Regions from separate parts of the Peribacillus sp. NPDC097895 genome, predicted to be linked through region 4. Evidence: riboswitches for the same ligand, from Rfam matches in the RefSeq annotation. Region 4 holds a riboswitch; each other region holds the start of a gene.

Region 1 (4,551 bases), on a different contig from region 4:
AATATCCATGTGTTGATGGTTCCCGGAGTCGAAGTCCAAGAATGTCGGTCGGCTAAAGAAGCGTCGATGGCATTCCCCACTCCAGCCGTAACGATGATAAAAACCGAGAAATTTTCAACTCTTAATAACTTGAAAGCAACCGTATCGAGAAAGACCGCTGTCATCATCCCTACCGTTTCCTGAGGTTCAAAACCTTGCGTTCTTAAATATTCCGCCATTTCAACTAGGTGATCCTCGCAATTATAATCGCGATGGACGTGTCTATTCACGAAAGATCGATGCCAGCCCGTCCCCGAACCAGTCACTCCAGAAGACATCGTTCTTAGTGGGATCGGAGAGTTCAATTGAATCATTTCTGAACCAACTGTCAGATATGAATCATCGATTTCCATAGAGATAGAATCACTGCTATGCATTTCCGGAACGATGAACATTTGCGGTTTCGGAAGAGCGGGATGCGGATGTTTTTCGATCGTCGTCTGATATACACCCTGAATCCGGTCCTGTTGGAGCACTTCATTCGGCACATCAATAACTTGAATTTGCCCTTTTTCAAGCAACATAAGCCGATCACAATATAATCCAGCCAAATTCAAGTCATGAAATATTGAAATGACGGTTAACTCCTGCTCCTTTGCCATCTTCCTCATTAAATCAAGAAGATCCTTTTGATAGGAAAGATCCAAGTGATTCGTCGGTTCGTCCAAAAAAAGAATTTCCGGTTCCTGGGCAAGTGCCTGCGCCAGTAGGACCCGCTGTCTCTCTCCACCTGATAATCGGTCAAATTGAAGATCCTGAAAATCTGCCACCCCCGTTTGATTCATCACCCGTTGGACAATCGTTTCATCTTCTGCGGACCAACTATGGAACCAACCTGTTTGATGGGAATAGCGCCCAAGTGAGACCGTCTCTTTTACTGTATAAGAAAAAGCTAATGAGGAATGTTGAGGAAGCACAGCAATGACTTGTGCAAGTTGTTTTGACGAATAATCCTTCAAATCCCTTCCCCTTATTCGTATGCTTCCTCCCATAAAATCGAGCACCCCGCTGAGCATGCTTAAAAGCGTCGTTTTCCCGCTGCCATTTGGACCTAAAATCCCGAATAACTCCCCTTTATGTACGTCAAATGAGACAGAGTCCAAAACGGTTTTATTGCCATATCCACCTGTTAACCCTTTTACTTCAAGCATCCGCCCTACCCTCTCTCCGTCTCTTTAATAAAATCAGCGCAAATGCCGGTGCCCCGATAAGTGAAGTGATGACACCGATCGGCAGTTCCGATGGGGCTATGATCGTCCGTGCGACAAGGTCCGCCAAAATCAAGAATCCGCTTCCTATCAGCAAAGACAACGGAAGCAAATGTTTATGGTCAGGCCCCCAAATCCTACGGACCAAATGAGGAATGACCAATCCTACAAAGCCAATCGTCCCTGAAACCGCAACGGCTGCCCCTGTCAATATCGAACCAGCAATCAAGATCCACATTTTTCGCCGATGCACATTCACACCTAAGTGTTTTGCCCGGTCTTCCCCGAAAGTCATCGCATTCAATTCACTTGTATTCATGAGCAAGATCAGTGAACCAATGATAAAAAACGGCAATATGATCGCGATATAATTCCAACCACGCATTGAAACGCTGCCCATGAGCCAGCCAATGATTTGTCTTAATTCCTCGCCCGTCAACGCAATCATCAAAGAAATGAAGGCACTTAAAAACGAGCTGAAAATGATTCCGGTTAATATAATCGTTTCCACTTTCATCGATCGATCCATTTTTTTTGCAAAAGCCAATACACAGAAAATCGTGATCACGGAACATGAGATACTCAATACCGGAAGCGTATATAAACCGATGAATGGCAGTGATATATTCAAGAATAAGGTCAATACAGCTCCGACTGATGCTCCTGATGATATACCTAATGTGTAAGGGTCAGCGAGCGGATTCCGGAGCAGTCCCTGAAATGCCGCACCTGCAATCGCAAGCGAAGCACCAACCAAACCCGCAAGCAATACACGCGGCAAGCGGATGTTCATCACGATATTCGTCAGCATCACATCCGGATCAACGGAAATCGGTAAATGAAAAATCTCCTTGCCGATTATTTGTATAAGTACGGGAATCGGTACTGGCACCGAACCAAAGGAAATGCCAATCGTACAAGCAAAAAGTAAAAATAATAACGCAATCAAATAAGCAAACGTCCCTTTATTTGTCAAATACGTTCGGATAGACTGATTTGGCAAGTTCCTCTACTCCCTCTATTAAGCGTGGACCGGAACGGGTCACCAAGTCAGAATGGACATCAAAGATTTGGCCATTCTTAACAGCATTTACGTCTTGCCATCCTTTTCTGCCGGTCACTTCACTGATTGGATCTTTTGTATAATAACCATACGTTGTAATAATGACATCCGGATTTGCAGCAATCATCGACTCTTCATCAATTTTTGCCCAACCGTCCAATTCAGCCGCTGCATTTTTCGCTGAAATCATTTGAAGCATTTCATTCATGAATGTATTTTTTCCAGGTGTATATATTTCCGGAGACGGCGAAACCTCCACTAAAACGGTCTTTCTATCCGCTTCCTTTACGGATTTGGCTTTTTCAGATATAGCCTTCAGCTTCGTTTTCATATCGGTAATGATTTCTTTTGCCTTATCATGTTCTCCTGTTGCCTGTCCAATCATATCGATAGACTCATACACTTCGTCAAAGCTTTGTGCATCATTAACTACAAGGACATCTATTCCAGCATCCTTAATCTGCTTTAATCCCTCACTTGAATTATGGGCACTGGATGCATGGGCAAGAACAAGATCAGGCTTTAAGGAAACAATCAACTCCGTATTCATTTCCATTCCGCCAACTTTTTCGATTTCTTTCGTTTCTTCCGGGTAATTATCATTGTCGGAAACACCAACAACCTTTTTACCCAAACCAAGAGCAAATACCACTTCCGTATTACTTGGTATCAACGTAACGATTTTCTTCGGTTTTTCTTCTATCGTAACTTTTTCACCCGTTGCATCTTTAATCGTAATCGGGAAAGCTTGGTGTTGAGCATGATTCGTTTGCTGCTTTTCCGTTCCTTCATTAGATCCCCCGCTGCAACCAACGATCATACCTGCAGTCAGTAATAACACCAGGATCAAACCAAAAATTTTCTTCATTTTCATTCCTCACAATCTTTTCATTTATTTTTTCCACCCTATGAAATAGCGCTTCCTTTAAACGAAGATGCGCATCAAAACAAAAAGCATCTCCCGTTAAACGGAAGATGCTTGTATGGCAACAATATAATTACGGACTCTTTAGGGTCTGCCACACACCTTCCCATCCGCGTAGGTTATAGGTGTACGAATCTTGGCAGGTCTCCTGGCTCATGGTCATCGTCAACGGCACCTTCCCATATCTCATACAGTGGTTCACAGCCGTTAACTCCCATATACAGTGGCGGGACCGCGCTGGCATTCAACCAGCTTCCCTTTTAAGTCATTAAGACACCAAATCGCTCATATGTATATAATTTTCACTGCTTTTCATTATACACCATGTAAGAATCTATTATTATATGATTTTTCTGACTGGCTCCAAGATGCCCCGTCCCTCTTCAATGATTTGTAGCATTTTCAATCAGGGACGCAAACCCACCAACCGATAATCCGGGTGAAATCCGAACGCGATGCAGGGCATACATTCCTTGATCACTGGAAGCCCCGCCAGGTTCGGTCGTAACGGCCATCTTGTATCCAGCTTCTTCCGACAGCCTGAGACTCTCTTCGTTATACCGACCAACTGGATACGAAAGTACTGTCGTGTCCTGATGGAGGATACGATCGAATAAATCCTTTGACTGGACCATTTCGACTTCTTGCTGCTCTGGGGTCATGCGGTTTAGCTCAAGATGGTTGATCGTATGACTTTCGATGGAAATCCCATTCCTGCTCATCTCCAGCATTTGACCTTCCGTCAGGTGATGACCTTTTTCAATGGATTTCCCAATCATGAAAATGGTCGCTTTCATGTCATATTCTCTTAATATAGGAAAAGCCTCCGTGTAGTTATCTGTATACCCATCATCAAAAGTAATCCAGACACACTTTTCACTTGGCATTCGATTTTCGGTTAAAACGTGAAATGCTTCATTAGGGGATAATGTATGGTATCCATTTTCCCGAAGCCAAGCCATTTGCATTCGGAATTCCTCTTTTGGCACCCGAAGGTTATTACCTTCAGATATGCTATGATACATCAATATGGGAAGCTGAACCGTGGACTCGGCCCTTATCCAGTTCCTTGTATCGATTTGTTCAGGATTACCTTCGTCCTCCGAATCCTGTCCGCCGTCACTCTCCGCTGCTGCAACTACTTCAATATTATCTTCCGCAATCGGCGCAGCCGTCTTTGTACCTATGTCCTCTAAAACCCCTTGTGAGCATCCAGGTAAAATTAACATCCCCAGCAACGCTGCCATGCTTAAAACTCTGTATTTTCCCACTATCATTCTCCTATTTTTTTCTAGCATAATAGTACCAGAAAACTA
Region 2 (4,551 bases), on a different contig from region 4:
CCTTTGGATATATTTGGTTTTGCAAATTCCAAAAAGCACGTTTCAACCAAGTAGGCATCATCCATTGACGGAATCATATTTTCAATAAACTTGAGGACCTCTTCATTTCCTGAAGCCAAGCGGCTTCCGTGACCTACGAATAATACTGCTTTCATTTACTTTCCCCCTCTTAAAATTAGTCTTCGCAAGGCGCAGGCTCTATGTGTATTTTGGGAGCAATGTCCTGATAAGAATAACTCTGAATCTTTTTGGCACGTTTAAAGTATTTAAACAGACGCTCATTTGGATGGGCATTTTGCTTATACTCTTCGACAATGTCCGTGATCAAGGCAACAAGCTGTTCCGGATCAATGCCTTCCGCAACCGGCTGACCTGGATGGGCTGTTCTTCCAACCGGTTTAGCTCCAAGGAATAAGTCAAATTTCCCTTTTCGGAAGACAATCCCGATGTCATCCATCACGGCGCTATAACAAGCCATTCCACACCCATTAAAACCGATGTTCAATTCCTTAGGCAATTTCATGCCCCCAAGGACCCGTTGTATTTCGTCTGCATAAGGAATGGATTCGGTTTTTTCACCATCACAGAAATCACACGCTTTTAATGTCAATACATCTCCAATAGGTGATAATAGAAAGTTTGCTGATTGTAATTTCCAAGTGATGTTCTCCGGATCCGTTGTCGGAATCTTTAAAACGATCTTATGATTTGGCGTGTATTCCATCGTTCCCTTTTCCCCGACAACTTCCGCCAGTGTCATCATTTGTTTGGGAGTGAATTGTTTATTCGCCACCCCTGGACTGACGGCAAGCTCAAACACCGACTCCATTTTTTGCTGAACAATCGGCTTAATGGATTGCTGAACGGTTTGACCCTTGACTCTTGACAGGGCTTCCATGGCCATTTCAAAGGAAGCGAGCTTCTTTTCTGGTGCTTTTGTAAGTAATCCAACTCCTCCGACAGACTCGGTGAAGGATTCCTGTATGGAACCAGCTTCTTGATCTAATGCCCACGGTTCTGCTTCTTTTTGCAGACGCTGATGCGGCTTCAATGTTTGTTTTTCCGAATTCAACGTATACTTTCTTTGATAGCCTCTTGGTGTGATGATTTTGTCGTCATATAAAAAGGTAGATGAATTCCCAATAATGACGGTGGTCAGCATTCCAATATCGTGATTCAACATATCTTTTAAATTCGTGATGACAATATCCTGACGATCGCGATATGCACTTTTCACCAACCCGACAGGTGTATCGGGTGAACGGTAGCGAAGCAGAATTTTCTGTGTTTCAACTATTTGCCTTGTCCGTCTGCCGCTTCGAGGATTATAAAGGGCAATGACAAAATCAGCCATTGCAGCAGCCTCCACCCTTTTAGCGATAAGATCCCATGGAGTTAAATGATCACTGAGGCTAATGGTGCACGAATCGTGCATGACAGGTGCCCCAAGTAAAGACGCACATGAATTAATGGCAGAAATACCAGGAATGACTTCAATGCCTACCCCCGTTTCTTCTTTCCACCCTTTTTCAATCAATACTTCATAAACCAATCCAGCCATTCCGTAAACACCAGCATCTCCACTGGATATTACAGCTACTTTCTTTCCCAACTCCGCTTGTTTGACTGCTTCCTGTGCACGTGATACTTCTTCAGTCATTCCCGTACTAATAATCGTTTGATCTGTAAGCAGCCCCTGAATGAGTTCAACATAAGTTTTATACCCAATGATATAGTCACTTTCTTGAAGGGCTTCAACAGCACGTTTGGTAATATGTTCAAAATTCCCTGGACCAAAGCCCACGACGAATAATTTACCGTTTGTACTCATTAAGACATCTCCTTTTACTTATTTGTTCTTTGAAATACCTGTATGAGCAGGAAAATCTGGATTTGGGGCCATTTCCCCATCAGTAAATTGGTAAATCATTTGAGGTACAAACTCCCCATCATCAATAGTCCGCACAATCTGCCGACCAAAGTCTGGGGAATCCACTCGATACCATTTCCCTTGGGGATAGGCAATCACAACGCAGGCATCCTTGCATCTTCCGTTACAGCGAGTCCTCGTTGTATGTATTTTCAGATCCAATCCCTTTGAAGTAATTTCATCGCGAATGGCTTGGGTCACTTCTTCTCCGCCTTTTTTCATGCAACTGCTCCCATTACAAATCAACAGATGCGAGTTTGTCCCCTGCAAATTCCAAGTTGTCATCTTCTTTCTCCTCCAGTTCAGGGAAAAGGCAAAATAAAAAACCTTAACATTAGAGTTAAGGTTTAAAAAAACTATATGAAAGAGAAGCACTCTGCAAATATGCAGAATCTCCCAAAATCGTCATAGTTCCTCTACCTTTCCCTCCGAAAAGTATTATACGATTTTAAAAGCAGGTTTCCTGGCTTACGCATCATTTTACTTTGTCCCTTCCCGGCATTCAGCCAGTGGTCATCGACAATTTCATCAGCGTTTACAGTAGCGGGGGCTGCATCGGATTTTCACCGATTTCCCTATTATCCCTTGCCTTTTCATGCAAGAGCACTTTTAAAATGAAATATTTGGTTTTATTATACAATTCTAGCTAACTTTATCTATCATATAACAACTTTAGCAAAATTCAATAGTTTATTCGGACTGTTTAGAAAAGTTTAATCGTTTTAATCCAGCTCCCATGCCTTTCCTTCCTATGTTTCTCAAGGCAAAAAAAAATAGAGTATAGCTGGAATTATTTCTTTATGATACACTATACGAGAATTTTCAATATAATTACATATGTTTTATGGTGCTGAATTTCTCGGGATTCAGCTTAAAAGGGAAGCCGGTGTAAATCCGGCGCGGTCCCGCCACTGTAAAGGGAAGTCCTGTTACCGTAATTCATCCACTGTCAAATGAGATGGGAAGGATGTAACAGGATGATGAACCAAAGCCAGGAGACCTGCCATGAAGCGTGAAACTGTTTCAGCCTACGAGGATGGGTGTGCGGATCAGGCAGAATGGCCCATGGTTGGTTTATGCTGCAAATTCCTGTTCATTACGCACTTCTTTCTTTTGAGAGAAGTGCTTTTTATGTTAGGTTGGGCACCGCTTTTCTTCTAAAGCTTTGGACAGAAAATCATGAGTGTTGAAAGGAGAAAGAATGAAAAAAATCAATTGGAAGATACTTTATTTTGTCATTTTACTGTTTTTTGTCCCAAAACGTGCAATGGCCATGCATATCATGGAGGGCTTTTTACCGATTGAATGGGCCATATTCTGGTGGGCTGTGACCTTGCCATTTTTAATCTTGGGATATCGCTCCATTAGGTTGAAAGTAAAGGAAAACCCAGAAACCAAAATGATGCTCGGATTATCAGGAGCATTTGTATTCATTTTGTCGGCTTTAAAAATTCCGTCCGTAACGGGTAGCTCTTCACACCCTACCGGAGTTGGTTTGGGTTCCATATTATTTGGTCCATTGGCCATGAGTGTCATCGGTTCCATCGTTTTATTATTTCAAGCTGTTTTACTGGCTCATGGAGGATTGACCACATTAGGAGCCAATGCCTTTTCCATGGCAGTATGCGGACCGTTCATTGCGTACTTTATCTTCAAGGGTGCAACTAAATTGGGTTGGTCTTTCTCTCTTGCCGTTTTCTTGGCAGCCGCTTTTGGAGATTTAGGAACGTATGTGGTAACTTCCGTCCAACTTGCACTTGCTTTTCCATCCGAGGTAGGAGGATTCATGGCTTCATTCACTAAATTTGCAGGGATTTTTGCCCTTACCCAAATCCCCTTGGCAATCAGCGAAGGATTATTGACAGTCGTCGTGATGAATTTTTTGAAAAAATACAATTTAGGCGAATTGAAATTGCTGCGAGTTTTATCCAAGGAGGTCCGTTAACATGAAAAAAAGTTTACTTCTGCTTTTCCTGGTCGTCATTCTTGCAACTATACCGTTAATCACCCAACAAGGTACGGAATTTGGAGGTGCTGACGGGGAGGCTAAAGATGCCATCAATAAAATCCACCCAGAATATAAGCCTTGGTTCAATAGCATTTGGGAGCCGCCAGGTGCAGAAACCGAAAGCTTATTATTTGCCCTGCAAGCTGCAATCGGAGCCGGTTTCATTGGATACTTCATTGGCGTAATGAGGCAAAGAAATAAGCAAAACAAACAAGAAACGCCCGAAAAATCCAAGCATGCTACTCATTGATAAGTATGCCTATTTCAATGGGCTAAAGGATGTACATCCAGTGGAGAAGATGATTTTTTCACTCTCCCTTTTACTGTTTTCTTTAACGGTAAGGGATATGAAGGTTTCACTTATCACGTTTACGGTAATGAGCGCTTTAATCATTTTTGCGGCAAGAATCCCGTTCACTTATTATCTTAAATTACTCTTATTACCAGGTTTTTTTATATTATCCGGTACACTTACGATCCTTTTGTCTTTCACAAGTGAATTGAATTCAATATCGAATATATGGTGGTCCTGGAAGGTCGGAAATTGGCAAATATTCATCAGCGATGACAGCATTGGTTTGGTGATCAATTTGATTTCTGTCGTATTGGGCAG
Region 3 (4,551 bases), on a different contig from region 4:
GCGTAGGTTCGAGCATCCGAATCTTTTTGATATGATTGTTCATACGTGAAAACTCCTTTAAGAATAAATTACTGGGTCTTGATCAAACGTTAACTTGAACAGCTTTCACAAGCATTGTCATATTCGGAAGAAGTCGAACGAACATAATATGTTGATTTCAACCCGCTTTCCCAAGCCGTTAAATGGATATCTAATAGAACCTTCGCTTTGATTGTGTTGTGTACATACAGATTAAAGCTGATTGCTTGGTCAATATGACGTTGACGTGCTGCATTTTGCTTGATGCTTTCCAGTTGGTCCAAATTAAAGCGCGTCTTTTTATAATATTCATACGTGTTTGGCGTCAATCCTGGTGCTGTCACCTTGAATTTGAAGTTTTTCTTTTCTTCATAAAATTCAATTTCATACAAGGGATCGATGCCATCCGTGGAATTACCGATTTTAGCGGTCGATGAATTGGGGGCGATGGCCATTAAATATCCATTACGGGTCCCATGTTCCTGTACGTTTGCTTTTAAATCAATCCATTTTTGATCCGTATAGTCACGCAGTTCGAAATATTCGCCTGTATGCCAATCCGATCCTTCGAAATATGGATATGATCCTTTTTCCTTGGCCAACTCATTGGATGCCTTGATTGTTAAGTAAGCGATCTTTTCGTATAAAGCATCGGCATATTGAACAGCCTCATCAGATTCCCAATAAATATTCTGGGTAGCAAGTAAATGATGCCATCCAAATGTTCCTAATCCAATTGCCCGGTAACGTTTGTTCGAGATGGATGCCTGCTTGACCGGAAGATTATTCACATCAATGACGTTATCCAGCATCCGGATCTGAATAGGAATCAATCTTTCCAAAACATCACTGCTCACCGCACGGGGCAAGTTAATGGATGAAAGATTGCAGACAACGAAATCACCGCTTTTACGAACCACAACGACATCGCCATCTTCCGTTTCGTATTCATCCGTGATCGTCGAAGGACTTAAGTTTTGAGCAATCTCTGTGCAAAGGTTAGAACAATAAATCATACCCTTATGTTTATTCGGATTCTTCCGGTTCACTTCATCGCGGTAGAACATATATGGGACGCCTTCTTCTAATTGGGAAATCATGATGCTTTTCATGATTTCCATCGCATTGATTTTTTCAAAGCTATAATTTGGAAGAATGCCATTTTCTGCTGCCTCAACGGCAAGTGCGTAATGTGTCCTGAAGCTTCCTTCACCTTTCTTCTCGTCATAAAGATCTTCAAGTGAGAATCCAAGTGTTTGCTTGACGGTGTGCGGGTCGAACAGATACCATTCTTTTCTGTCGCGTACAGCCTCCATGAATAAATCAGGTATGCATACACCTGTAAAAATATCATGGGCTTTTAATCTGTCGTCCCCGTTTTGCGTCTTCAAATCAAGGAAGCTCAGGATATCTTTATGCCAGGCATCCAAGTAAATCGCGATGGCACCTTTACGTTGACCCAATTGATCGACACTGACGGCTGTCTGGTTGAATAGTCGAATCCAGGGAGTCGTACCGGAACTATTTCCAGAGAAGCCACGGATATCAGAACCAAGCGACCGAATCTTGCCTACATAAAGTCCGACACCACCGCCGAATTTAGATACTTTTGCAGCATCGTAGTTAGATAGATAGATGCCGTCAATGGAATCTTCGATGGCATCGATAAAGCAAGAGCTTAACTGTCCATGTGTTTTACCGGCATTCGATAGTGTAGGGGTCGCAACAGTCATATAAAGATTGGACATGGCCCAGTAAGCTTCTTTTATAAGTTGCAGGCGGTGCTCCGTTTTTTCCAATCGCATGATTTCCATCGCAATGATCATGAAGCGCTCTTGAGGCAGTTCATAGACCTTGTCTCTTTTTGGGCGGGCTAGGTAGCGATCGTTTAATAAGTAGATGCCTATGTAAGAAAAAAGTTTATCTCTTTCCGGGTCAATCATCGAACCCAATTCCTCGATTTCAGCTTTCGTATAAGAAGCTAGCAGTTCTGATTTATAAATGGGATACCGCTGGCCATCTTGTAGTTGGGAGAGCTCCGAGATCAGTTCATAAAATGGGCCATAACTCTTGCCTTCATAACCTCGATTGGCTTGCGCATCCTTATACATTGTATTCAACAGTTCTGCAGCAGCAACGAATGTCCAATCGGGAGCATCGATATCCACACTTTCAAGAGCGAGCTGAATCAGTTTTTTTGAAGCCTGTTCTTCGGTTGAGTCACTTTTGCGATCAAGCCATTTAGTAAAACGCTTTTTGAACTTTTCCATATCGAGACGACCTTCGAATTCCTTCGATAACATTTCAAGCTGGATGGAGCTCGTTTCGGTATCATTTTCGCTTATAATAGAGTTATATGTTTGAGTCATTAATAATCCTCCTTGTAAAAATCCGCTAAATAAAAAAACCGCCCAATGAATTGAGCGGATCAAACGATAGAATAAAAGAGCCATGAAAAAATAGCCATTAAACTATCGTTTCATCATCTCAATCCCCGAAGAATAAGAAACGTGAAAAAATCAAGGCAGGTCTCCTGACTCATGATCATCCTACTTTGAGTCCTTCCCGTATAGAGAGCTATACAGTGGTTTTCTCATTTCGTCACATTTACAGTTGCGGGGACAGTTCCGGGTTTGCACCGGATTCCCTTTTCAGCCATCACTGGCACCTTGGATTATAAAAAATTCTATATATAGTTATTAGCATTGTTCGTGTAATCAATATCTAGTATTTCTGCTTATATTATCGTAAGCCATATACGATGATAATTCAACTAATATATTTGAGAAAAACCAACCCTTATCTATTGACAAAGTGAAGGTAGAGGGAAAAGGAATGAAAGATTTTATTGGATAATGGACAATTCAAGCACTGAATTTACAGGATTTTGTGTTAAAATAAAGTGTATTGTAAAGGTGGCTCTCCTTTATTGCGCTGAGGGGATTCGCGGAAAAATATTTATGAAAAAGGAGATAAAATCTTGGAAAAAGTATTAGTTTTTGGACATAAAAACCCGGATACAGACACAATCTGTTCAGCAATCGCTTATGCAGATTTGAAAAAGCAACTAGGTATCAACGCTGAACCAGTTCGTCTGGGTGAAGTGAATGGTGAAACTCAATTTGCGTTGGATCAATTCAATTTCGAAGCTCCTCGTCTTGTGGAAAAGGTGGCAGGGGAAGCGGATGGCGTGATCCTTGTCGATCACAACGAACGCCAGCAAAGTGCTGAAGATATTGACCAAGTCCGTGTGCTGGAAGTTATCGACCATCACCGTATCGCTAACTTTGAAACAAGCGATCCTTTATATTACCGTGCGGAACCAGTTGGCTGTACGGCAACTATTTTAAATAAAATCTATAAAGAAAACGGAATTGAAGTCCCTAAAGCAATTGCAGGACTTATGCTGTCTGCCATCATTTCTGATTCTTTATTGTTCAAATCCCCGACCTGCACAGAGCAAGACGTTGCAGCAGCTATGGAACTGGCTGATATTGCAGGAGTCAATGCCGAAACATATGGCTTGGAAATGTTGAAGGCGGGAGCTGATTTAAGCGACAAAACGATTGCCCAGCTAATCACTCTTGACGCAAAAGAATTCTCCATGGGTAATGCTAAAGTGGAAATAGCCCAGGTGAATGCCGTAGATCCGAACGAAGTGCTTGCCAAGCAATCCGAATTGGAAGCAGCAATTGAAGAGGTCATCTCTATGAAGGAATTGGATTTATTCCTATTCATTGTAACGGATATCTTGACTAATGATTCTGTTGCCCTTGCTCTTGGAAAAGCTGCGAATGCAGTGGAAAAAGCATATAACGTTACATTAAACAATAACATCGCCGTCTTAGAAGGCGTTGTATCGCGTAAAAAACAAATCGTGCCGATTTTAACGGACACATTCAATAAGTAATAGAGAAAAAGGGGTGCTTTTCGGGCATCCTTTTTCATGTGCAAAAAAAAAGACTCAAGCACTCCCATATAATGGTGTTTGAGTCTTTTTATCTTAATTCAAAGAATCCTTCTCTTTTTCATAGGCGATGACAATCAGTTCTTTATTGGCTTCCTCGCCAAGTTTGCTTTCAAAGCTTTTCAGTTCATTCAATAAATCAGCTGACAGATTTGCTGCCGTATAATCCTGCTGGTATGTCATGTTTTTCGCTCCTTCAAAATAGTTTTCATGTATCTATTTTGTCGGTTTGAAACGTTTCTATTCAACAGAATTTTACTTTTTCAAGATATTTTACTTTCTGTAGTGGCGAGTTTCTCAAACAATAAGGAACTTTCGTGATCAAGACCTTGCACCTTGACGGGTGTACCGTGAAGCTGATATTTAAGAATAATCTTATCAACGGCACCGACCGCAGAAGCATCCCATATTTTAGATTGGGAAAAATCGATGATGATCACATCTGCTTTCTCCTTAGAATCGAACTTCGAAATAAAGTCCTCCACTGAAGCGAAAAATATTTGTCCACTGATACGATAAATGATTTTCTTACCCTGGCTGTCTGCCGTTTTCTCCACCGTCACTTT
Region 4 (4,551 bases):
CGCGAACTCCCCGATAAAACGGGACCCTTCATCAATATCGAGGATTTCTTGCATTTTAGAGTGTTGATCGGAAGTGGCTTTCATGATTTTTCCCTTTTGGAAGGTTAATTCTATGCCACTAAAGGTGATTCCTTCATAGGTTGTAGGTGTATTGAAAGTTATCCTTCCATTGACGCTCTCTTTTAGAGGTGCCGTAAACACTTCTCCGTCGGGTAAATTCTTCTTTCCCGCACATATGATTGCCGGTATACCTTTAATAGAAAAGGTCAAATCCGTCCCTGGTGATTTGATCCTGACTTTATCAGTGCGTTCCATCAATTGCTTTAATGGTTTCAGTGCCTCCTCCATTTTCCCGTAATCCATTGTGCATACGTTCAAAAGGAAGTCTTCGTACCTGCTAAAGCTCATTCCGGCTTTTTGCGCTGATGCGTTGGTAGGATAATTAAGTAACACCCACCGTCGGTTGTTTACATAAAAAAGAGTGGAAGAATTCATGGCCTCCCCTTGAAGACGGTGCCTCTCAACGGGGACTTCAGTCATTTCCGCATCATTTTCTTCACAGGTGATGATGATGACCGCATCGATATCGGTATACTTCTTCAAAGCCCATTCAGAAGAGGTGTCAAGTTGTTCCTTCACATTCCCTAGCAACAAATGCCGGCTTATCTCATCGTCTTCGAGTTCTATATATGGATAAGCACCGACTCTGTATGTTTCATCAATCAGCTCTTTCAACAATGGTTTCGTGTTGATATGGCCCCGTATGAGGATTCTCTCTTTTGGCTGTAATTGTATCGAATGATGAATCAGCATGGCAGCAAGCTTCGTTATTCGCTCATCCTTCATTGCCTGTCCCTTATTTTTCGAGGTCGCGAAGAGTTTCAAGAGCTTCTTCAACGTGGCCTTTGACTTTAACCTTACGCCATTCTTTGACGATCTTGCCTTCCTTATCAATCAGGAAAGTTGAACGTTCAATGCCCATATATTCCTTTCCGAAGTTCTTTTTCAATTGCCATACATCAAATGATTCAGCAGCTTCATGATTTTCATCAGCTAGCAGCAAAAAAGGCAATCCATGCTTTTCAATGAATTTTTCATGACGTGCTGCCGGGTCTGGACTGATCCCAATGATGACGGCGTTCAGTTCCTCAAACTGCTCATTATGATCCCGAAAATCACAAGCCTCCGTCGTGCAGCCTGGTGTCATATCTTTTGGGTAAAAATACAAAACTATGTTTTTGCCCTTAAAATCCGATAAGGAAACTAACTCACCATTGTTTGCAGTGAGTTGAAAATCAGGTGCTTTTTCGCCAATTTTTACAGTCATTTTGAACCCTCCATTTCTTTCATTATGGTAAGAGTACCCAATAATCGAAAGAAACACAACTTTCATTTATCCTTCCTATCTTTCTGATCCAAGTCGATCACCGTCCGAATCACGAACGCTGCCGGGAGCGTGTACCCGATGAAGGCCTGAATCGTAGCTATCATCCTTCCCATGCCTATTGGGGCTATGTCTCCATACCCCACTGAAAACATCGTCATCGCACTAAAATAAAAAGAAGTCTTCAGCTGTTCATAGAAAGTGCCGTCCAAACGATTGCCCATATCAAGAATCACCGAATGATTCTGAAGCTCGTATAATAAATAAATCAATGCAAATCCAACTAATATCGTCGCATATAAATTGCCAAGCCACAGCAGATCCTCTAAGGAAAACTTCTTTCCTCCCGACTCAACAAGAAATAACGTCCGAATGCTCATCACCATGCAAAAAATGATTCCTGCAATCAAGATGTAGAATGTCATTCCCCACGCCCCATTTCAAAACGCCACTTCCTTTATACATACTCCCTGTCCAAACAATATATTCTTTTTTAGGGACTGACTTCATAGTTAACACTCCCACATCCAATACGCTCTTGTCGGATTGAGAACTTTTTCCTTGTTGACCATCCAAGTCGGATATGTTAAGATTGTCTAAATTTTTATAATAGTTTTTATTTTATAAATTTTTAGTGCCTGCAGTCAGCTTATCGAGCAGGTTTTATGAAATTTCATATGTGGAAATAGGTTCCTAATTTTCATTAGGATTAAAAGGGAAGCCCGGTGTAATTCCGGAACGGTCCCGCCACTGTAATGGGAATGTTAGCGCCATCCATATGCCACTGATCTTAAGGATTGGGAAGGCTTGCGCTAATGATATTCCCTAAGTCAGGAGACCTGCCTGTTTCAACAACACTGTTTTAACCTACGGGAGATAGGGAGGTGTTAGGGACCTTATAATTGTAAGGGGCATTTTTCATGCCTCTTTATTTTAAGCATTTCTAACTTTCTCTTTTTGACGGTTAGGGGTGCTTTTTTTGTTGTTTTATCAAATTAAAGAATGCAGGAGGATGAGAATATTGAAAAGTAGTAGTTTAGGGTACCCGCGAATCGGTGAAGATCGTGAATGGAAACGCACATTGGAAGCTTACTGGTCCGGGAAAATCGATGAAACGGAGTTTACGGCACAACTAGAAGCCATCCGGTTGGGCAATTTGCAAAAACAGAAAGATCAAGGAATTGATATCATTCCTGTCAATGACTTCACTTTATATGATCAAATGCTAGATATGTCAGTCATGTTCGGTCTTGTTCCTGAACGTTATTCCGCTTATGAAGGCGGCGCCGTTCCCCTTTCCGTTTATTATTCCATGGCCCGCGGTAACAAGGATGAAGTCGCTTCAGAAATGACGAAATGGTTCAATACGAACTATCACTATATCGTCCCGGAATTAAAACGGTCACAGCTGAACTTAACAGAAAATAAACCACTTGCTGCATACCGGGAAGCCAAGGAAAAGCTAGGGATTGAAACGAAGCCCGTGTTAATCGGACCTTATACCTTCATCTCCCTTTCCAAAGGCTTCAACAAAGAAGATATTCCTGGCATCATCCTGAGTTTGCTTCCGCTATACACGCAAATTCTGCAAGAGTTGGAGCAAGAAGGCGTGAAATGGGTTCAAATCGATGAACCTTCCATTGTTTCATCAATTTCCAAAGATGATATGCAAACCGTTGCATACCTCTACGAAAAACTGAATGAAGCAGCACCAAGCCTGAACATCATGCTGCAAACATACTTTGATGCCGTGGAACACTACCAAGAGGTGATTGAATTACAAGTACAGGGGATCGGCCTTGATTTTGTACATGATAAAGGGAAGAATCTTAGTAATCTTGAAGAATTCGGCTTCCCGAAGAACAAAGTGCTTGGTGCAGGTGTGATTGATGGAAAGAACATTTGGCTTTCTGATTTATCCAAAAAGATCCATTTGATCGAGACGCTTAAGAAAAAAGTAGCCGAAGACCAGATCTGGCTTCAGCCCTCTTGTTCCCTGCTTCATGTCCCGGTGACCGTCCGCAATGAAACTCTGATTGCCAAAGAAGTGAAAGAGGCCCTTGCTTTTGCAGATGAGAAACTTGAAGAAATCACACTCTTGGTCAAAGGAAATAACCAAGGTTTAGATGCTATCGCCGAAAAAGTGGGCGCCAATAAATTAGCGGTTCAAACGTTAGCAAGTTCAAGTGCACGAAATCATAAAAGTGTACAATCCAATGTCGAAAAGGTTAAATCCAAGACCACAGGACGTCAGTTGCCATTTAAAGAGCGCTATCAAAAACAACAGGACTTTTTCAAATTGCCTTTTCTTCCTTCCACTACGATTGGCAGCTTTCCGCAGACATTTGAAGTTAAACAAGCACGCGGGAAATTTAAACGAGGAGAATGGACCGCTTCGCAATATGAAACATTCGTAAACGAAGAAATCGGCAGGTGGATCGATATCCAAGAAGAAATCGGTTTGGATGTTTTGGTTCACGGGGAATTCGAACGGACGGATATGGTTGAATACTTCGGCCATAAGTTAGGCGGATTCGTCTTTCTTGAAAAAGGGTGGGTACAATCTTACGGGTCTCGCTGCGTAAAGCCTCCAGTCATATACGGCGACGTCCATTTCATCGAGCCCATGACTGTCAGGGAAAGTGTATACGCACAATCACTGACGAAGAAAACGGTAAAGGGAATGCTTACAGGTCCTGTAACGATTTTGAACTGGTCATTTGTCCGTGATGATATTTCCAGGGAGAATGTTTGCTACCAGCTGGCGCTCGCTTTGGAAAAAGAAGTCATTGCATTGGAATCCGCTGGAATAAAAATGATTCAGGTTGATGAGCCTGCACTTAGAGAAGGCCTGCCATTGAAAAAAAGCGATCGCGATGAGTATTTAAACTGGGCTGTTAATTCGTTCTTGATATCCACTTCAAGCGTGGAGGATACAACCCAAATCCACACGCATATGTGCTATTGCGACTTTAACAGCTTCATGGATGTCATCTCCTCCCTCGATGCCGATGTCATTTCCATCGAAACATCCCGTAGCCATGGGGAGCTTGCTTCCGCATTCGAGGAAAAAACGTATGAAAAGGGTATTGGCCTGGGTGTGTATGATATTCACAGCCCGCGTGTGCCGGCAGTGGAAGAAATGGTCGATATGATTGAACGGGGCA

Evidence for each region. Region 4 has a riboswitch for cobalamin ahead of metE (5-methyltetrahydropteroyltriglutamate--homocysteine S-methyltransferase). Riboswitches for the same ligand answer to the same signal wherever they lie in the genome.
Region 1: it holds a riboswitch for cobalamin, as region 4 does, so the genes downstream of both, ACQKMH_RS18555 (ABC transporter substrate-binding protein) here and metE (5-methyltetrahydropteroyltriglutamate--homocysteine S-methyltransferase) in region 4, are expected to answer to the same signal.
Region 2: it holds a riboswitch for cobalamin, as region 4 does, so the genes downstream of both, ACQKMH_RS11120 ((2Fe-2S) ferredoxin domain-containing protein) here and metE (5-methyltetrahydropteroyltriglutamate--homocysteine S-methyltransferase) in region 4, are expected to answer to the same signal.
Region 3: it holds a riboswitch for cobalamin, as region 4 does, so the genes downstream of both, ACQKMH_RS14760 (ribonucleoside-diphosphate reductase subunit alpha) here and metE (5-methyltetrahydropteroyltriglutamate--homocysteine S-methyltransferase) in region 4, are expected to answer to the same signal.

What each region holds. Positions count from the first base shown of each region.
Region 1 is NZ_JBNNSH010000003.1:470,263-474,813, forward strand. Features, by position in the region: gene ACQKMH_RS18545 (heme ABC transporter ATP-binding protein) at 1-1,190, opposite strand, end outside; gene ACQKMH_RS18550 (FecCD family ABC transporter permease) at 1,183-2,250, opposite strand; gene ACQKMH_RS18555 (ABC transporter substrate-binding protein) at 2,213-3,184, opposite strand; cobalamin riboswitch at 3,357-3,531, opposite strand; gene ACQKMH_RS18560 (polysaccharide deacetylase family protein) at 3,619-4,482, opposite strand.
Region 2 is NZ_JBNNSH010000001.1:2,317,223-2,321,773, forward strand. Features, by position in the region: gene ACQKMH_RS11110 (sirohydrochlorin chelatase) at 1-155, opposite strand, end outside; gene cobJ (precorrin-3B C(17)-methyltransferase) at 176-1,831, opposite strand; gene ACQKMH_RS11120 ((2Fe-2S) ferredoxin domain-containing protein) at 1,850-2,215, opposite strand; cobalamin riboswitch at 2,367-2,556, opposite strand; cobalamin riboswitch at 2,759-2,952, shown strand; gene ACQKMH_RS11125 (hypothetical protein) at 2,936-3,091, shown strand; gene ACQKMH_RS11130 (energy-coupling factor ABC transporter permease) at 3,132-3,875, shown strand; gene ACQKMH_RS11135 (energy-coupling factor ABC transporter substrate-binding protein) at 3,877-4,188, shown strand; gene cbiQ (cobalt ECF transporter T component CbiQ) at 4,175-4,551, shown strand, end outside.
Region 3 is NZ_JBNNSH010000002.1:694,744-699,294, reverse strand. Features, by position in the region: gene ACQKMH_RS14765 (ribonucleotide-diphosphate reductase subunit beta) at 1-43, opposite strand, end outside; gene ACQKMH_RS14760 (ribonucleoside-diphosphate reductase subunit alpha) at 90-2,387, opposite strand; cobalamin riboswitch at 2,525-2,705, opposite strand; gene ACQKMH_RS14755 (manganese-dependent inorganic pyrophosphatase) at 2,999-3,928, shown strand; gene ACQKMH_RS14750 (hypothetical protein) at 4,022-4,168, opposite strand; gene ACQKMH_RS14745 (SulP family inorganic anion transporter) at 4,249-4,551, opposite strand, start outside.
Region 4 is NZ_JBNNSH010000008.1:3,798-8,348, forward strand. Features, by position in the region: gene ACQKMH_RS24635 (aminopeptidase) at 1-846, opposite strand, end outside; gene bcp (thioredoxin-dependent thiol peroxidase) at 857-1,327, opposite strand; gene ACQKMH_RS24645 (potassium channel family protein) at 1,390-1,809, opposite strand; cobalamin riboswitch at 2,055-2,245, shown strand; gene metE (5-methyltetrahydropteroyltriglutamate--homocysteine S-methyltransferase) at 2,397-4,551, shown strand, end outside.